Regions from separate parts of the Virgibacillus sp. Bac330 genome, predicted to be linked through region 1. Evidence: riboswitches for the same ligand, from Rfam matches in the RefSeq annotation. Region 1 holds a riboswitch; each other region holds the start of a gene.
The links. A riboswitch is a leader RNA that binds a small molecule or an ion and turns the genes downstream of it on or off. The one in region 1 is predicted to bind thiamine pyrophosphate.
Positions count from the first base shown of each region.

Region 2: linked by a shared signal. The riboswitch ahead of thiW (energy coupling factor transporter S component ThiW) and the one ahead of D9780_RS02280 (PTS galactitol transporter subunit IIC) in region 1 are both predicted to bind thiamine pyrophosphate.
Region 3: linked by a shared signal. The riboswitch ahead of D9780_RS15565 (YkoF family thiamine/hydroxymethylpyrimidine-binding protein) and the one ahead of D9780_RS02280 (PTS galactitol transporter subunit IIC) in region 1 are both predicted to bind thiamine pyrophosphate.
Region 4: linked by a shared signal. The riboswitch ahead of tenA (thiaminase II) and the one ahead of D9780_RS02280 (PTS galactitol transporter subunit IIC) in region 1 are both predicted to bind thiamine pyrophosphate.

Region 1 is NZ_CP033048.1:509,834-514,773, forward strand. It holds gene codB (cytosine permease) at 1-1,175, shown strand, start outside; gene D9780_RS02275 (cytosine deaminase) at 1,178-2,443, shown strand; TPP riboswitch at 2,829-2,939, shown strand; gene D9780_RS02280 (PTS galactitol transporter subunit IIC) at 3,288-4,637, shown strand; gene D9780_RS02285 (PTS sugar transporter subunit IIB) at 4,639-4,923, shown strand.
Region 2 is NZ_CP033048.1:216,208-221,147, reverse strand. It holds gene D9780_RS00960 (ABC transporter ATP-binding protein) at 1-433, opposite strand, end outside; gene D9780_RS00955 (ABC transporter ATP-binding protein) at 475-1,455, opposite strand; TPP riboswitch at 2,099-2,205, shown strand; gene thiW (energy coupling factor transporter S component ThiW) at 2,444-2,938, shown strand; gene thiD (bifunctional hydroxymethylpyrimidine kinase/phosphomethylpyrimidine kinase) at 3,078-3,884, shown strand; gene thiM (hydroxyethylthiazole kinase) at 3,881-4,654, shown strand; gene thiE (thiamine phosphate synthase) at 4,752-4,940, shown strand, end outside.
Region 3 is NZ_CP033048.1:3,331,661-3,336,600, reverse strand. It holds gene D9780_RS15575 (ABC transporter ATP-binding protein) at 1-1,569, opposite strand, end outside; gene D9780_RS15570 (ECF transporter S component) at 1,566-2,147, opposite strand; gene D9780_RS15565 (YkoF family thiamine/hydroxymethylpyrimidine-binding protein) at 2,140-2,757, opposite strand; TPP riboswitch at 3,180-3,282, opposite strand; partial or broken gene lhgO (L-2-hydroxyglutarate oxidase) at 3,649-4,835, shown strand; gene D9780_RS15555 (response regulator) at 4,918-4,940, shown strand, end outside.
Region 4 is NZ_CP033048.1:3,971,767-3,976,706, forward strand. It holds gene D9780_RS18445 (sensor histidine kinase) at 1-529, opposite strand, end outside; gene D9780_RS18450 (response regulator transcription factor) at 531-1,184, opposite strand; gene tenA (thiaminase II) at 1,479-2,174, opposite strand; TPP riboswitch at 2,340-2,439, opposite strand; gene D9780_RS18460 (copper homeostasis protein CutC) at 2,594-3,310, shown strand; gene D9780_RS18465 (IS4 family transposase) at 3,408-4,523, shown strand; gene opp4C (oligopeptide ABC transporter permease) at 4,750-4,940, opposite strand, start outside.

The DNA.
Region 1 (4,940 bases):
CTTTTTTCTCGGCAAGCATGTGGTCTGGTGGAGAATTAGGTCAAGGTCTTTCTTTCATACAGTTTATGGCAATTGTTCTTACGGGGAATTTTATTCTTGGAGCATATACTGGGTTACTAGCTTATATGGCAGCAAAAACAGGCTTATCTACACATTTGCTGGCTCGCTATGCCTTTGGAGAGAAAGGATCTTATCTTGCTTCTTTTTTACTAGCCTTTACACAAATTGGTTGGTTCGGTGTTGGAACAGCGATGTTTGCCATACCTGTACAAAAAGTGACAGGAATTGATATCTATATTCTTATTGGTATTGCGGGTATATTGATGACTTTTACCGCTTTTTTCGGCATGAAGGCTTTGGCTATTATTAGCTTTATTGCGGTACCGCTAATCGCTCTTCTCGGAGGAACTTCCGTATTAAAAGCAACAGAAAGTCTAGGTGGAGTACAAGTTTTATTGCAATACGAACCAGCTGAAACGATGAGTTTGGCTGTCGCACTTACAATCTGCATTGGTTCTTTTATAAGCGCAGGAACTTTAACACCTGATTTCACCAGATTTGCGCGAAAAAAACGTTCGGCAGTAGTTGCGACTGTGGTTGCTTTTTTCATCGGGAACACATTCATGTTTTTATTTGGAGCTGTAGGTTCTGTGGCAACGGGGCAAGCAGATATTTCTGAAGTTATGTTTATGCAAAATCTTATTTTACCTGCCATTATTGTTTTAGGGTTAAATATATGGACAACGAATGATAATGCCTTGTATGCATCAGGGCTTGGACTTTCTAACATTACGAAAATAGCAAAGCATAAAATTGTCATTTTTAATGGAATTATTGGTACATTAGGGGCCATGTGGTTATACAACAATTTTGTTGGCTTCTTAACGATTCTCGGTTCTGCTTTACCACCAATTGGAGCCATTTTGTTAGCTGATTTTTTCATTCTTCGCCGCGGCCATTATCGAGCTTTCCATGAAATGACATTTACCGCTATCAATTGGATTGCCCTTTTTGCTTGGGGAACAGGGATTGCTGCAGCAACTTTATTACCAGGTATCCCACCAATGAATGCGTTAATAGGTGCTGCAGTTACCCATGTTGTTGTTACGAAGCTTGTTGCTAGTGCAAAGGAAAAAGAAGTTATTCTAACCAATACAGAAAAGGTGGGGCAGTAAAAGTGATTATAAAAAATGCTAGATTACGCAATAAATCTGGGTTATGGGATATTAGTGTGACAGAAAAAACAATTACGTCTATTTCCCCTGCTAAGCAGCAGCATATAGGGGAAGTTCTTGACGTTACTGGTTCCTTAGTATTTCCTCCATTTATCGAACCTCATATTCATCTTGATACAACACTAACCGCAGGAGAGCCAAAATGGAATGAGAGTGGCACGTTATTTGAAGGCATTCAACGTTGGTCAGAGAGGAAGCAATCGTTAACGTATGAAGATGTGAAAGATAGAGCTACGCAAGCTTTGAAATGGCAAATTGCCCAAGGTATTCAGCATGTGCGCACCCATGTCGATGTAACTGATCCAAAGCTAACAGCACTACGAGCACTGCTAGAATTGAAGGAAGAAATGGCGGATTTTGTGAGCTTGCAACTAGTTGCTTTCCCACAAGAAGGTATTTTATCCTATCCGAATGGAAAAGAATTGTTGGAAGAAGCTTTGAAGTTAGGTGCAGATGTAGTCGGAGGAATTCCGCATTTTGAATTCACCAGGGGATATGGTGTGGAGTCGTTAAAAATTGCCTTCGATCTTGCTGAAAAATATGATCGATTAATTGACATTCATTGTGATGAAATCGATGATGAGCAATCTCGATTTGTAGAAGTAGTGGCGAAAGAAGCATATGAGCGGGGGCTAGGGCCCAGAGTAACTGCCAGTCATACAACAGCAATGGGATCTTATAATGATGCGTATGCTTATAAATTGTTTCGTTTATTAGAGATGTCAGAGATCAACTTTGTATCCAACCCACTTGTTAATATCCATTTGCAAGGGCGATTTGACTCTTATCCAAAACGTCGTGGTTTAACGAGAGTGAAGGAGTTATTAGAAGCAGGTATGAACGTATGTTTCGGTCATGATGATATCTTTGATCCTTGGTATCCGCTTGGCACAGGAAATATGCTTCAAGTACTTCATATGGGAGTTCACGTCGCTCAATTATTAGGGTACGAGCAAATTGTTGACTCAATGGATCTAATTACAACAAACAGTGCTAAAACAATGCATGTTGAACAAGAGTATGGTATAGAAGTTGGAAAACCAGCTAACTTCATCGTTTTGGGCGCAGAAAATACGTATGAAGCGATTCGTAAACAAGCTGTTGTCATGTATTCCATTCGCAATGGCAAGGTTGTTGCAAAAACGAAACCAAGTGAAACAAAGATACATGTAGGAACAGAGGAATATGTGGATTTTACTAGAAAATAAATAAGTGAAATGGAAAAACCTGCTGGATTTGTCCAGCAGGTTTTTAAAAGATAAGAAAGCATAAAAATTTGATGCTATGGCGTAACCTAATAACCGAATGGCCCCGTCATACTCCAGCACCCAACAACTAGGCGGCTTCACTCCATTGCCCTAAGATAAATCGTCATCGGTTCGTGTTTAAGAGGAAGGCCGACTAAAAACGGGCTTGCCGGAGGGCGTCGGCATACTCCTGTTGCAGGAGCATGATTACTAAAACTTTCGTTGATTCGTTCCAGTCACTACGTTGCTAACAAGTCGCCCGGAGCCTTTGTTCATGAACATTGCTAAAAAAACTTGACACTTGCACGTGCCAACCGATATATTATCTATACAATTAAAAATGAAAATAGTTCACTAGGGGTGCCGTATTTGTGGCTGAGATCAACGTGTGACGTTGGGACTCTTTGAACCTGATCTGGCGTTATAAACCAGCGGAGGGAAGTGGCAGAAACTTTGATTCTAATAATGGTTTGGAGCAAATTGATTAGCTTAGAATTCGAATGCGATGTCACTTTTCCTCAGGGAAGAAAGTGGCATTTTTTATTGCGCAAAAATTTTAGGCTTTAAGGTCTAAGCGAAATGTAATCCTTTGCTATAGAAATTTATGGATAACTAAGCTTTCTATTCATGAGAACGTCTTAGCTCCTATTGAGCAAAACTCGTCATCTCATGAAATTCACTTTTACCATTGGTAGATAAAGAAGTAATTGCTACTGTTATGGGAGTCAGCTAGGGGGAAGTTACCATGTTACATACGTTATCGATGTTGTACATGCAATGAGATATTGGCATGGGGGGAGAAATAATGTCTGTTTTACAGTGGTTTGTTGACTTGGGAGCTAGTGTTATGCTTCCATTTGTAATTTTTATTTTTGCATTAGTTTTGCGCACAAAGGTGAGCAAAGCTGTTCGCTCTGGATTAATCGTTGGCATTGGTTTTATTGGTATTAATCTTGTTATCGGACTATTAGGTGACAGCTTAGGACCTGCAATTGAAGCTATGGTTGACAAATATGGTTTAGAGCTCACCATTATTGATGTTGGTTGGCCAGCAGCTGCAGCTATATCATATGGAACCGTTCTAGGCAGTTTGACGATTCCAATAGGTATTGCTATCAATTTACTTCTATTATCGATTGGATTTACTCGGACACTAAATATTGATATATGGAATTTTTGGCATACTTCTTTTACAGCCTCATTAGTTTTGGTGTTGACCAATCATTTCGCTATGGCTGTTGGAGTAATGATTGTTCATCATATAGTATTGCTTTTGCTTGGTGACTGGATTCAGAGGGATATCCAATCCTTTTATGGATTTAAACAGATTACTTTCCCGCATGGGGCTTCTGCTCCATCTTATATCGTAGCCAAACCTTTAAATTACGTATTTGATCGGATTCCTAAATTTAATAAGCTACAGGCAAATCAAGCGTCCATTCAAAAACATCTGGGTGTGTTTGGTGATACGACAGTAATGGGGGTGGTCATCGGTTTATTTATTGGTGTACTGGCAGGATATGACCTTAAAAATACGTTAACTTTAGCAATGCAGACAGGGGCAGTGCTTGTCTTATTACCACGTATGGTCGCTTTATTAATGGAAGGACTTGCACCTGTTTCAGAAGCCGCTGGAAATTATATGAAGCAACGTTTTCCAAAGAGAAATTTATATATTGGAATGGATAGTGCTTTAGCGGTGGGGCATCCAGCCGTTTTATCAGCTTCTTTGTTATTAGTGCCCATCACACTGTTGTTAGCTGTGATATTACCAGGTAATAAAGTGTTACCTTTTACAGACTTAGCGACGATTCCTTTTCTTATTGCTTTAATGGTACCTGTTTTTAAAGGTAATATAATTCGGACAGTTATTGGTGGAGCTTTTTATATTGGCATTGGTCTTTATATTGCAACTTGGGTTGCTCCTTTAGTAACAACGACAGCGATAAGTGCCGATTTTAATATGGAAAATTACGCGACGATTTCTTCGCTTGTAGATGGTGCAGTGTGGACAACTTTTCCTTTCATTTGGTTACCGGGAAGAATGCAGTGGTTTAGCTTTATAGTTTTTGGGGCATTTATTATGGTTTTATTCATCTATGTTAACAGACGAAGTAGACACAAACATAAAAATAATTCCTATTGGAGGAAATAAAATGATTAAAATACTCGTAATTTGTGGTACTGGGGTCGCAACTTCTACAATGGTGAAAGAAAAAATACGTGAGTGGCTAGAAAAAGAAAAGCTCATACATCAAGTATCGCTTTTTCAATCTAGTGTAGCAGAAGCAGTAAATCAATATGATACGTATGATATTGTTATCTCAACGACTATTGTACCTGATGAAATGAAAGATTACGTGATTGACGGCACGCCATTTATATCGGGATTAGGGGGAGAGGAAATGTATCAAATAATTCGTGAAAAAGTATTTAGCTGAGAATAGAATTATGCTGA
Region 2 (4,940 bases), 290 kb from region 1:
TTAAACCAACTATTTCTAACAGTTCTTTCACACGCTGTTTACGTGCTGTTTTGGCTGTCACCCCATGAACAAGTAGCGGTTCTGCAATGATTTTTTCAACCGTATGTCTTGGATTTAACGAAGCGTAAGGATCTTGAAAAATAATTTGCATATCTTTGCGGAGCTTTCGCAACTCTTTTGCTTCAAGATCCTTTATCCTTTTTCCAGCAAACATCACTTCCCCACTCGAAGGCTCCAATAATCGTAAAATGGCTTTTCCAGTTGTTGATTTTCCGCATCCTGACTCTCCAACAATACCAAGTATCTCTCCTTCTCTTACACTGAATGAGACATCATCGACAGCTTTGATAACACGCTTTTTCCTTCCAAATACCCCGCCTTTAACTGCGAAATGTTTCTGTAATCCTTTCACTTCTAACAATGGTTGGACCACTTTCTCCTCTACCTCCTTCCTGCTTGCTTTAATGGGAACAATCATGCTTCCTTTTCATGTAAAAAGCATCTACTTGTGCGGTTATTTTCTAGTTCATATAATGGAGGGTTTGCTTGAAAACATGGTGCAAATGCCCATTCACAACGAGGTGCAAAACGACAACCTATCTTTTCCTTCTGTGGCTTAGGAACCGTACCTGGAATAGAATATAATTGTTGTTCTGTTTTCTTCACATTTGGTAATGAACGAATTAATCCTTTTGTATAGGGGTGGTTAGGATATTTTAATATTTCTCTCGTCGTCCCTTCTTCGATGATTTGCCCAGCATACATCACTGCGACGCGATCACAAATCTCTGCAACGACACCTAAATCATGTGTGATGAACAGAATAGCTGTCTGCTTTTCTTGATTTAACTGTCGCATTAAATCGAGTATTTGTGCCTGTATCGTTACATCAAGTGCTGTTGTTGGTTCATCCGCTATTAACAAATCTGGTTCGCAAGCCATCGCCATTGCAATCATGACCCGCTGTCGCATTCCACCTGATAATTGATGCGGATAACTAGCGACAATAGCATTTGCCCTAGGAATTCCAACAAGTTCTAATAATGTAATCGCTTTGTTACGCGCTTCTTTTTTGCTTGTTTTTTCGTGTAGTCGAATCGCTTCTATCATTTGATTACCAATGGTAAATAAAGGATCTAAAGATGTCATTGGTTCCTGAAAAATCATAGCAATTTCATTTCCCCGTATCTGTTTCATTCTTTTAGGAGAAGCTGATACGATATTTTCCCCTTTAAAATAAATGTCACCACTTACAATTTTGCCAGGCGGGCTAGGTATTAATTGCATGATGGATAAGGATGTGACGCTTTTTCCACAGCCCGATTCTCCAACAATACCAACGACCTCTCCTTTACATACAGATAAACGAACCCCATTCACAGCGGGAACCTCCCCTTTTTCCGTAAAAAAATGCGTATGGACATCTTTTAGTTCCAGTATGACTTCTTTGGACATTCTGATTTCACCTCGTTTCTTACAAATTTCCACCACTCTAAAGCACCTCAACTTTAGAAATAGATAGTTTCTTGCCATATATTTGCGGTGGATGTTGTCATGCCTTTACATTTTAAACTCGCAAATAGGTATCTTGTTAACAAACTAAAAATTCAGTCTATTGAAACAGTTTTTTCCCCGGTTCATTATCACCTGTAAGGAATATCTTGCATTTACTTATTTTGTAATAGATTTGTTCCCCCTCCTTTCACTTTCTGATTTATCCTTCTATAATCTCATGGAGTAGATCACCACCTCTTCATGAAAGCGTTTCTAATATACCGATGAAAAACTAGGATTTTAGAACCATCTTGTAATGCTTATCATATTCATGTCCACATGAAATTATTAACCTTTCTTTTAAAAGTTTTGAATATGTTTTAACTTCATCTATAAAAGATGGACCGTAATTTTATAGAAAGTGGATTTGCAGGCCATTATTCAAAACAGGCAATTATTTTCCCTTTACAACTATCTCTAAACCACGCAAGTACAATTCAAGGTAATAAAGATGCGGAAAGGTACTAGCTTTTTCCATGACAAACATCTACCATTTTGTTAAGCTTGATGTGTTAGCGTTTAATATTTTAGTAGAATATTTTATAAGAACTACTAGGGGAGCCTATCATGGGCTGAGAAGAAGCAATAGCTTCTGACTCTTATTGACCTGATCTGGTTAAGACCAGCGGAGGGAAGTAGTAGAGATTCTCTTTCTATATTTCTTCTTCTAAGTCAGGTTCTGTCTGGGGTCTGACTTTTTTTGCATGTTAGGAAAAGATAAGGTTTATAGGATGAGTAACATGGCGTTATGCTTGTTCCTTTTGTTCTATTCTATTCGTCGACAACGACTTCTCGTTTAGAATGAAAGAAACCTTACAGCAACTTCTATTAAAAATGCTGTTCTTCACTACTTTCCTCTTAGTAAAATAGACAAAAGCAAGGTGATGCTATGAAAAAAACATACACATTAACATTAATGGCTGTCTTTGTTGCTATTGGCACACTAGCAGCACAATTTCTTTGGTTCCCTGCTGGATTTGCCAAAGCGTACCCCGTGCAACATGCTGTTAATGTGATGGCAGCTATTACGTTAGGACCTGGACCTGCTGTAATAATAGCTTTTATGATTGGTCTGTTACGAAATATGCTAGGACTTGGAACTTTATTAGCATTTCCAGGAGCCATGGTAGGAGCATGGTTTGCAGGTTTACTGTATCGTAGATTTGAGAAGAAACGATGGGCTGTCATTGGAGAAAGTATAGGGACTGGAATTGTAGGATCCTTGCTTGCCGTACCCATTGCTCGCTTATTCATGGACAGTAGTGCCGGAGCTCTATTCTTTGTCCCGTCATTTTTAGCAAGTAGCATTTCTGGAGCTTTTTTAGGGTGGTTTATTGTTTCACGCGTGAATACAGATAAGCTGATTCGTATACAAAGGCAGTAATAAACTGGCTTTAAGTCCAAGACTATATGATAACTATTTATATGTTTGGGAATCATTCTAGATAGTAGTTCGCTCGAAAATGAGCCATCATGGTTCACGAAATATACTGGCAATTATATAAAGAAAGGAAGCGAATAATTTGAAACCAATTCCATGTGCATTAACGATTGCAGGAACTGACCCAAGTGGAGGTGCAGGTATTCAGGCAGATCTGAAAACATTTCAAGAGTTAACTGTTTATGGTATGTCCGTCATCACATCGATTGTTGCACAAAATACAACTGGTGTACAAAATGTCCACCATATCCCTATTGATATGATAGATGAGCAATTGCAATCTGTTTTTTCTGACATGCCTGTACACAGTCTAAAAACAGGCATGATTGCCAATGAATCGATGATGCGCGTCATCCAAAAACAACTTACTAGTACAGACGCATACTACGTCATGGACCCTGTTATGGTTGCTACTAGCGGCGATCCTTTAATTGCCGAAGAAGCAAGAGATTATTTAAAAGAACAGCTTCTACCTTTAGCAACTGTTGTTACGCCAAATATTCCAGAAGCAGAATTTATTACTGGCAACAAAATCCATGATGTTAACGATTTACAAGAAGCAGCCAAAGAAATGGTGGATAAACATGGTGCTCGGGCTGCCCTAGTAAAAGGTGGACATATGCATGGAGATGCCATTGACTATTTATATGATGGACATAAGATGCATACCTTTCACTCCAAACGCTTTGACACAACAAGTACGCATGGCACTGGTTGTACGTACTCGGCAGCCATTACCGCTCATTTAGCTAAAGGCCTGCCGTTATATGAAGCGGTAAAAGAGGCTAAACAATTTGTTACAGCAGCTATTAAGCATTCTTTCCCATTAGGCGCTGGGAACGGCCCTACCAACCATTGGGGAATTCGTGAAGAAAGGGTGAAACAATGAATACATCAATTATAGAGCAAGTTAGGGAGGCCAATCCGTTAATTCACAATTTGACAAATGAAGTCGTGATGAATTTTACTGCTAATGGTTTACTAGCTTTTGGGGCTTCACCGATTATGGCAAAAGCAACAGAAGAAGCAGAAGAAATGGCGTCCATTTCTAATGGTGTGCTTATAAATATTGGTACATCAACATTGACAGAGCTACCAGCAATGAAGCTTGCTGGTAAAGCCGCCAACAAAAAAGACATCCCAGTAGTACTAGACCCTGTTGGCATTGGCGCCACATCATTTCGTAAAGATGTCGTTAAACAATTATTACAAGAAGTACAATTTACTGTTATTAAAGGAAATGCAGGCGAAATGGCTAAGCTAGTTGATATGCCATGGGAAGTAAAGGGGGTAGAATCTGTCGGAGATGGTGATGGCAAAGAGATTGCTAAAAAAGTAGCCAACATGTATCATACGACTGCTGTAGTAACAGGAGAGACGGACTATATTTGTAGTAACAATGAAACAGTAATAGAAAACAGAAGCGGGCATGTCTATTTGGAAAAAATTACAGGTGCTGGTTGTTTGCTAGGCTCTATTATAGCTGCTTGTCTAACTACAGATGCGAAAGTAGAAGAACAAGCATTTGCAGCCGTACAATTTTATGGATTAGCAGCCGAGTATGCTGCTAAACAAGAGCATGTTCAAGGTTCTGGCAGCTTTCTTCCGGCCTTTATTGACGCATTGTCCAATGAAATAGATCAACTTAACACCAAATAATATGTAGAAAAACTTTCCTTTCGCAAAAGCTAAACGTTAAGTAAATAAGGAGGCTAGAGGCTTGCATTTACAAACAGCTTTACGTAAATATTTCATCATGGGAAGCCAAAATTGTGATCGAGACCCGAAGCAAGTTTTAAGAGAAGCGATTCAGGCAGGTATTACAGCTTTTCAATATCGCGAAAAAGGATCTGATGCTTTATCTGGCAACCAAAAAATACAATTAGGAAAAGAATTGCGCGCTATCTGTTGTCAACATAACATTCCGTTTTTTATCAATGATGAT
Region 3 (4,940 bases), 1.6 Mb from region 1:
GTGTGGCCGCTCCCACAGTTGCGTAGGCGTTTCATCTGCTACGATTTCCCCGTTTTTTAATACGACAACCCGATTGGCATATTTGTCGACAAGGTCCATATCATGCGTAACCATGATAATGGTCGTCCCATTTTTATAGCGGGCTGCTAATAAATGCATCAGTTCACGTGTAGATGCAGCATCTTGTCCAAATGTTGGCTCATCTAAAAATAAAATGTTTTGCTCATCTATGATCATGGTAGCAACACTTAGACGACGTTTTTGGCCTTGGCTTAGTGTATAGGGATGTCTATTTTCCATCCCTTGTAGCTGACAACTTGCTAATGTTTGATGCACTTTTTCTTGAACTGTTGCTTCAGGATATGCTCTTAAACGTAACGTATATGCAATTTCATCAAAAACACGGTCAGTGATAAATTGGTGTTCGGGATTTTGAAATACGTAGCCAATTTGTTGCCGTAATTCTTTTTGCTTCCATTGATCAATGGAGCGATTGTTTACATATATATTTCCTGCTGAAGGGAACTCTATCCCTGCTAACAAACGAGTGAGTGATGTTTTCCCGCTTCCATTTGCCCCTGTAACCGCAATAAAGGATGGGCCTGCCCAAGAGAAAGTAATGTCACGTAGAATTTTTTGTTTCTTTTTCGAAAGCTTTACGTTGTGAACTTCTATGATAGGTTCCAATGCGCAGCTTTTTTTGGCAGTTGTTTCTAAAAACGTTTGATCCAAATAGGACATATGCGTTGTAAAATCTTCGTAAGTGAAAGGGATTTTTGAAAAAGCTGCTTGATTATTGTCACAAGCTTGTAACGCGAGTTCCGTAATAGACGGAAGTGCAATGCCTTCTAATTGAAAAAGGTCCGCATGTTTTGTAATCGCTTCTGTTAAAGAACCATCAAATACACCATGTCCTGCTTTGGATAAAATAAAGGCTCTCTCTATAAAAGAGATCCACCCGTCCAATTGATGTTCAATAACAATGAGCCCAATTTTTTTATCTTCCTGAATATGTTTCATCGTTTGAATGAATGCCTGTTTTGCTAGTGGATCTAAATTAGCAGTTGGCTCGTCTAAAATTACAAAGTCGGGTTCAAGTGCTAGGATGCATGCTAGCGCGAGCTTTTGCTTTTGTCCTCCAGATAGAGAATGAATGTTTGCTTCTTTATAAGCGGTTAAGCCTACCATCTGCAATACTTCGTCTATCTTTGTGGCAATTTTATCTCTCGGTGTGTCGATGTTCTCCAATCCAAAAGCGATCTCATCTTCTACCGTCAACATACAAAATTGACTTTCAGGATCTTGGAAGACGACACCGACATGTTTACTCATTTCTCCAGGTTTCGTATCTTGAATCGAAGTCCCAAAGATATGGATATCTCCTGCTATTTCCCCATCAAGTTCGCGAGGGTAAATCCCGTTTAAGCAACAAGTTAATGTGCTTTTTCCACTGCCACTTGGTCCGAGTAGAAGCATCGTTTCGCCAGAACGCAAATCAAAGGATAGCTTGTTGATAGTAGGGTGTTCATGCTCGTTAAACCAAAGTGTGAGTTCGCGCACTTGAATCATGATACAGACCTCGCTTTATCTATTTGCTTTCCAAGGGCAAAACTAGATAATACACCTGTCTTAGCTAGTGAGTCACTAATTGCTTTTCCAAGTACACCGGAAATAATTGCGCCACTGATCATTCTAACGATGAGCATGCTAATCACATAAGGTGTGCTTAAAGCAGCATATCCGCCACGAAAATAGCCCCAAACAAAACTAAAAATCGCTGCTCCAACTCCTGCAAGCATTAATACCCATAAGGAATAGCGTTTATATCTTGTCGCAGCAAAAGCAGTCTCTGCACCAAGCCCTTGGATCATTCCAGTAATAATAATGATTGGCCCCATCGCATTGCCTAAGAGCATTTCCACCGTAGCGGCAATTGTTTCGGATAGAAAAGCCGCTCCTGGTTTACGTAATATATAGGCCGCAATAATGGATACGATAAACCAAATTCCAAAAATAAAGTCATAACCAATGGGGCCCATAAATGATACAAGTAGCTTTCCTACTGGGAGGAAAGCTAAATAGACAATCCCAAATACGACCGATAAAACAGCCATAACAATAATTTCTTTTAAACGCCAGTTAGTCATCACTGTTCACATCCTTTTTAGAAGGACTGTTAGCTGATATTGTCGTCGTCATAACGGTGTGAGAAGATCCACTATGTTCCATGTTGACAAAGACTTGTTCCAAGCCATTAAATACATCCTTCCCATCCCCATCTAATCGTGTGGCGTAATGAATGGAGGATACGCGGATGTTTTGCTTTTTCATGGCTTCAATTTGGTCGTAAATGAGATTCATATAGTCGCCGCCACCTAATGGATAGAGAGAAAACTTTCCAGCTACCTCTTGTTTGATCTTCTTGCTCTCTGCCTCGTTTAATCGTCGGTCATCTTCAGCTAAAAATACATCCCCATCAGAATCTCCTGGACAACCGATAGAATAGGTACCACTAAATACGACATGGTAACCTGTTTGTGCGGCATGAAGAAATAAAGCTTTTGTGACATCAAATACATGGGTGATTTTTCCTCTCACACATGTACCGACGTCCGTTGTTTTCACCCAAACTTTAGATGTGTCTACTTCTTTTAATGCTGTTGTAATAACATCCACAAATTGATCTGTCATCGGATAAATGGCAAAATCACAGCCAGCTATTCTACTGTTGTGGCAAGTATGAAATGGATTATTCAATTTTCTTCCTCCTTCTATAAATCATAGTTTTATAATGTACCGCGATGAAATTGTGCTACAAGCGCAAAGGAACTCGTTTTGAACTTTTATAAACAAATTTTCACATAGAACAAAGGCTCGGTGTGCCCGGTTAGCAACGTAGCGAGTGGAACGAATCAACGAAAGTTTTAGGAATCATGCTCCTGCAACAGGAGTATGCCGTCGCCCTGCGGCAAGCCCGTCTTTCGTCGCCTTCCTAATTAGAACTATCGTAAGGCAATGGAGTGAAGTCGCCTAGTTGCTGGGCGCTTGCGCCGGACGTGGCTAAATAACTTAGTTAGTTTATCCACAGCTGCAAAATTTTATAATTTCCTAGACCACAAAAAAGACTGCATTCGTGAAGAAGGCAGTCTTTACCAAATAGACTATGTATGTTGTACTCTCTGGTTTTGACTGCACTTCCCCACGCTAGTATTATCCAGATCGGGTATTAAGGGTCAGAAATTATCCTCTCAGCCATCTAAAATAGCTCCCCTAGTGCAAATAGTTATGCGGTTTTATAGTTTGTTATAGTGAATTATAGTATAGAACGTCAACGTTCACAACCAATTTGTTTGAAGCTTATAAGTAACTTGCATAGTAAATACCATTACCTTATCGAAAATAGCAGTCTATCTGTTTTTGTTTAAATTTGGTTGCAAAAGGTGGTCCATTTCATACTAAATAGGTTATGGTGATGCGAAAAACCATGTTGATTGTGAAATTGCACAGCTGTTTTTGCTTTAGCTATGTTTCAAGTTGTTACATTTAGTTTAAAGACTGGTTTAATTCGAAATAATTATTTAATTAAGATAATATGTTGAATATACAGATTGGAGACCTAATTGAAGTAAGGAAAGGGGGAATTCGTGCATGTATGATTACATTATTATTGGTGGAGGTATTGTAGGTTTAGCAACGGCATGGCAGCTGAAAACAAAGCATCCGCATTCATCCATTGCCGTATTGGAGAAAGAAGCAGCCTGGGCAGCTCATCAAACAGGGAGGAACAGTGGGGTCATTCATAGTGGCATTTATTATAAACCTGGTAGCTTAAAGGCCCAATTAGCGGTGAAGGGTAGAAATTCTATGATTGCATTTTGTCAAAAATATGAGGTGAAACATGAAGTTTGTGGCAAAATCATTGTAGCTACAAGAAAGCGAGAATTACCGTTTATGGATCAACTGTATCACCGAGGTTGTAAAAATGGTTTACAAATAACAAAATTACAAAGAGAGGAAGTTATTGATCATGAGCCATATGTTCAAGCAGAAGGAGGCTTGTATATACCGACAACAGGTATTGTGGATTATCAACAGGTGGCTTATAAATTAGTAGAGTTACTCGCAAACCAAGGAGTTGATTTGTTTTTAAATACACAAGCGCATCAAATAAATGAGAAAGGATTTGAAGTAACGATAGATACGAATCATCAATCTTTGATCGCTAGAAAGGTTATCAATTGTGCGGGCTTGCATAGCGACCAATTGGTTAAACAGTCGGGTATTTTAACGGATGTAAAGATTATCCCTTTTCGTGGGGAGTATTTTACATTAAAAGCAACGAAACATTATGTAGTAAAAAATTTGGTCTATCCAGTACCAGACCCAAAGTATCCATTTTTAGGCGTACATTTGACGAGAGGAATTCATGGTGAAGTGCATGCAGGCCCTAATGCAGTATGGAGTCTTAAAAAAGAAGGATACAATAAGTGGGACATAGATAGGAAAGAAGTACTAGCTACGTTGTTATTTCCAGGATTTTGGCAATTAGCAAAGGCAAATATAAAGGTGGGCGCAATGGAAATGTCGCGTTCTTTGTATAAAGCATTATTTGTAAAAAGTTTGCAGCGTTTTATTCCAGAAATCCAAACAGAGATATGATAAAAGCTCCATCTGGTGTACGCGCACAAGCTATGCTTCGAGATGGAACACTCCTTGATGACTTTTTTATTATACCCGGAAAAAATGTGCTCCACGTTTGCAATGCACCTTCGCCCGCTGCAACAGCTTCGCTAGAGATTGGTAGGATGATAGCTGAACGGGCATCATTATCATAAGTTTTTTCACTAGGAAAGCTTCATTTTACAATTTTATTACAAGGGGGAATACGGGATCAAGTCCGAAGAGAGGGAGATACGAATGTGTAAAAATACAGAGGTAAA
Region 4 (4,940 bases), 990 kb from region 1:
TCCATTGGTCATTTTTACTCGCAAAAATATCGGATATTTCTCGAAAGTTTTCAATGTAGAATAAATCTTCATGTAATTGAAGTGGTGTCATAGCGTGAAGAAAATATTTCCCATTAACATTTTTTACTTGGTAGCCTTTAGATTGATTCGATACTTGTGTAACGGCATCGTTACTTAAATCTTCATTAAAATTATCGTATACGATATCTCCGTCCTGGTTACTAATGCGAAAAGTAAGTTCTCCACCAGATTCATAAATGGTTAAGGAGGAGGCAACGGTTATAAGTAGCTCTTCATTGGATGCTGATTCCTTGTTTTTTTCATCAGCGAAGTAAAAATCCGATACGGAAGCCTCTCGTAATTCTTTTTGTAGCGAGTATCTTAAAATATCATTTTCCTCAAATACAGAAGTGGCTTCGCGCTTGATAGAATCTTGAAAAGCGGAGTCAATTAATATATAACTTCCAATGCTGAAGCAGGAGACAGATACGATCATCGTGGAATAAAATATTTTCCAAAATAATTTCATGCTATACCTCCAGTCTATAGCCCACCTTATAGACTGCTACGATTTTATCCTTTAAACCAAGCTTTTGTCGCATACGTTGTACGTGCAGGTCAATCGTCCTGCTTTCGCCGACAAAATCTTCTCCCCAAACTTTCATAGAGATGTTACTCCGAAATAGAGCAATATTTTTATTGTTAATAAATAATAATAATAAGTCGTACTCTTTCGCTGTTAGATTAACAGTTTTTCCTGATTTGGTTACGACTCTGGAAAGCGTATCTATTTTTATATCAAACAATTCTATAAATCGTTTGTTTTTATCATATCTGCGTAAAACAGTTTCCACTCGGGCTAGCAATTCTACGATTTCAAAAGGTTTCGTTAGGTAGTCTTCCGCTCCAAGCTTTAACCCTTTTACTTTATCCGTTACATCTGATTTGGCAGTTAAAAATATGACTGGTATATCGTAAGGCTGGATATATTCTAGTAAATCATAGCCATTAATTTTGGGGAGCATAATATCTAAAATTGCTAAATCAAAATGATTTGCTTCGATCATATCAGCAGCTTGTTCTCCATCATAGGCACAGAAACATTCATATCCTGCATCTCCGAGACTCATTTTTATTAAGTCAGATATTGGTTTTTCATCTTCAACGATTAGTATTCGCACCATTGGGCAAACCTCCCTCTCTTTCATTATAAATTATCTGTGTAACAATGTTGTATCATATTTATCTGGTATATATATCCTTTCGAAATCTATAGGTTATAATAGACTGTTAGCAAGCTATTGCATCGTTCTACTTAAGGAATAAAGAAAGCTACGACATGTCACCAAGTCTTTATGGTGATAGCCGTAGCTTTTAAATGATGAGCTTTGCGGATTTTTATGAAGTTAAAAACCGCAGATGATGCCGTCCGAAATTAATCTAAGTTACCATTTCAACGGATAAAGATTTACGAAGAATTATAAGTTTTGGGCAGCTACAGGGATAGGCCACATGGCTTGATGTTCTGCCATATCCCAGAACATATATTCAAAATAGCTCGTTTTCACAACGATATCTTCCAAGATGGCTAACTCGTGTTCTGGTTTATCTTCCGCAATTGTATTAATTAAATCAATGCAATCGTTAGCTAGTGCTGTAAAATCTTCGGAGGAATACATTTGTACCCAATTGCCGTAAAATTCATGTTCCAAGGCGTTTGGCCAGGCTGCCAATGCTTTGCCAATGTAATTATAACTCCAAGCACAAGCCAGTACGGCGGCGACTGTATTTTCTATGCCACCTTGTTGTGCCACATTTAGCATATAACTTGTGTATGCAGTCGTTGTTGCCGCCGCTTCTGTTTCTTCTAATTCATCAGCAGTTATGCCAAACTTGCTTGCATAGTTACGATGTAAATCCATTTCCATATGCAAGGTTCCATGAAGTAAATTGGCAAACGTTGTCATTGTTGATAAATCATGTGCTTTCGCGCTTCCTAATGCAAACAAGCGAGAATATTCTATTAAATAAACATAGTCTTGCTTCATCCAATGCTTGAACTTTTCCTTATCAAGCCAACCTTCTCCTAACCCTTTTACAAATGGATGCTCCAAATAGGATTTCCAAATGGGCTCTACCTTTTTCCATAAACGATCTGTAAATAGTTGTTGCATCATACTATATTCTCCTCTCGATAATTGAAATTATTTTAATGCTAGAGAAGATGTGGAAACAACAAACCTTTGTAGTTCAGGATAAGACGTACTTGCATCTGGAGAAAATAATATTCCCCATTCTACGATGTAAATAGAACGGGGAAGTGATTGCCTGATTACTATTCATGCAAGTTGTCACTTCCCTACGCTAGTACAAACTAGATCAGGTTCAAAGGGTCAAGTTTCCTTTCTCAGCAATAAAATTGCTCCCCTAGTGAGATATATAATAACACTATGTATTGTCATTAAAGCATAGATGATAGATTTAGGCAAAGGAAGTGAGGATAGTAGTTAGGTTCTTTGCATCTTTTTGGTCTATTAAAAGGCGCTCTCATCAGGTAGGATAAGGGTATTGTATGTAAAGGAGAGGGTTGTTCATGCTTTTAGAAGTTATTGCTACGAACTTAACGGATGTGATAGAAGCAGAGCAGTATGGAGCAGATCGGATTGAACTTAGCCCTGCGATGGCAGAAATAGGGCTTACACCAAGTTACGGTTTACTAAAAAAAGCAGTTGAAGCTGTCCATCTGCCTATCAATGTCATGGTTCGTCCACATAGTCAATCATTTGTATACAACAAATACGATATAGACACGATGAAGGCAGATATAGATCTGATTAAAAAGATGGGTGCAAACGGTATCGTTATTGGGTCATTGACTACTGAAAAAACGATTGATGAAGAAGTGTTGAAACAGTTATTAGACGTGGCTGATGATTTAGATGTAACTTTTCATCGGGCGTTTGATTTTGCTCGTGACCAAGAAGAAGCGTTAGCATGCTTGGCACAATATAAGCAAATAACGACAGTGTTAACTGCAGGAGGTAACTATAAAGCACCTGAGGCTATTCCGCAGCTACAACAATTGATTGATTTGGCTGCGGATACGCATGTAAATATGATGGTGGGGCATGGTTTAAAGCCAGCAACATTTGCTGATGTATACGAGCAAGTGAAGCCCCATGCATTCCACTTCGGTTCTGGCGTTAGAAGGAATGATTCATTCGCCTATAAACTGGATCGCAGCAAGATACAACACATAAAAAATATCACTAGCATTGCATTAATTAAACCTGATGATTCAAAATACTGAAAATGTTCAATAATTATGTGTTCATGATACAAAAAAATCCTTTACAATGGAAGTACAGGTGGTTCCTGTCCAAATCCAAAAGTAAAGGATAATCCGTATGGACAAGAATACACTAAAATCATCATTTGGTAAATGGGTTTCACCTATAAATACGAAAAAACTATTTGAACAAGTAGAAGAAAATAAACAAGATTACTACACAAAAAAGCTAACAACTGCAGCGTATATAAAGCTTATGTTACTTGCCCAACTGCAAGGATTCGAGAGCTTGGAAGAAATGAGCGATGCCCTAATAGATGATGGACTTCAAAAAGCACTGGGGTTTGAATCGATTAGTACATCTCAGCTATCAAGGAAGAATAATGAAATGAATCCAATGATCCTTTCCCATTTATTCTTGGAACTTGTTTACAAAATAAAAGGTATCCAATTTAAAAACGGGAAATACATGCCATTGAAAATCATTGATTCTAGCACGCTTCCATTGAACTTAACGAATCATAAGTGGGCAAAGTTCCGTAAAACAAAAGCAGGAGTTAAGCTACATTTACGACTTGTATTTATGAATAAAGACACCGTCTATCCTGAAAAAGCAGTGATTACAACAGCCAAAGAACATGACAGAAATCAACTGGAAGTTCTCGTAGACGACAAAGAAGCCATGTATGTGTTTGACCGTGGATACGTTGATTATGAACGATTTGATCGAATGACAGATGAAGGCTATTTTTTCGTATCAAGACTGAAGAAAAACGCCATCACTCGTGAAGTAGAATCATTTTCTATACCTAAAGATTCTACGGTTTTATCCGACAAGATGGTTTACATCGGTTCGACGCAAAATCGTACAGAGAATGTATTCCGCCTACTTGAAGTAGTGGATACAAAGGGAAACATTCTACGATTAATTACTAACCGTTTCGATCTAGACTCCGAAGAGATTAGTGAAATTTACCGTCAACGATGGACCATTGAGCTATTTTTCAAGTGGCTCAAACAGCATGTAAAGATCAAACACTTTTATGGCATGAGCGAAACTGCCATTCAAAATCAAATTTTCCTTGCACTTATTGCTTACTGTTTACATGTACTTATCCAGTTAGAGATGAGGAGTAAGAAGTCCTTACTCCGAATTAGCCGCTGGTTAAATAAAGCGCTGTGGAAACCTGCGTACATCTGGATTCGCAGATTTGACGATAGATCTATTCCGTAAATACATACAGTGTCGTTGTTGCTAATAGTTTAATTGTATAATTTTTCCAAATGGACAGACCACCTTTGTTTAGCCTTTGTCTTTTTGGCAAAAAATCCTGCAAAGATGTTTACTGAATTTTCAAACCACATTTATGCAATGCTAGTGAAAAAATATACTCCAAAAATAAATCAGACATATGAAGCGAGCCTGAGCTTATTAAACAAGCTCAGGCTCGCTTCATGCATTATTTTTTTGATTTCGGATTGAAAGCGTCCTTAAACCCTTCACCGATAAAGTTGATGGATAAAATAGTTAATGTAATTAATAAACCTGGTGGTAGCCAAATCCACCACAGATTTTCAAACGTGCCAGGATCGCGTGCTGCTTGTAGCATATTGCCCCAGCTTGGTGTACCGACAGGAACCCCAAATCCAA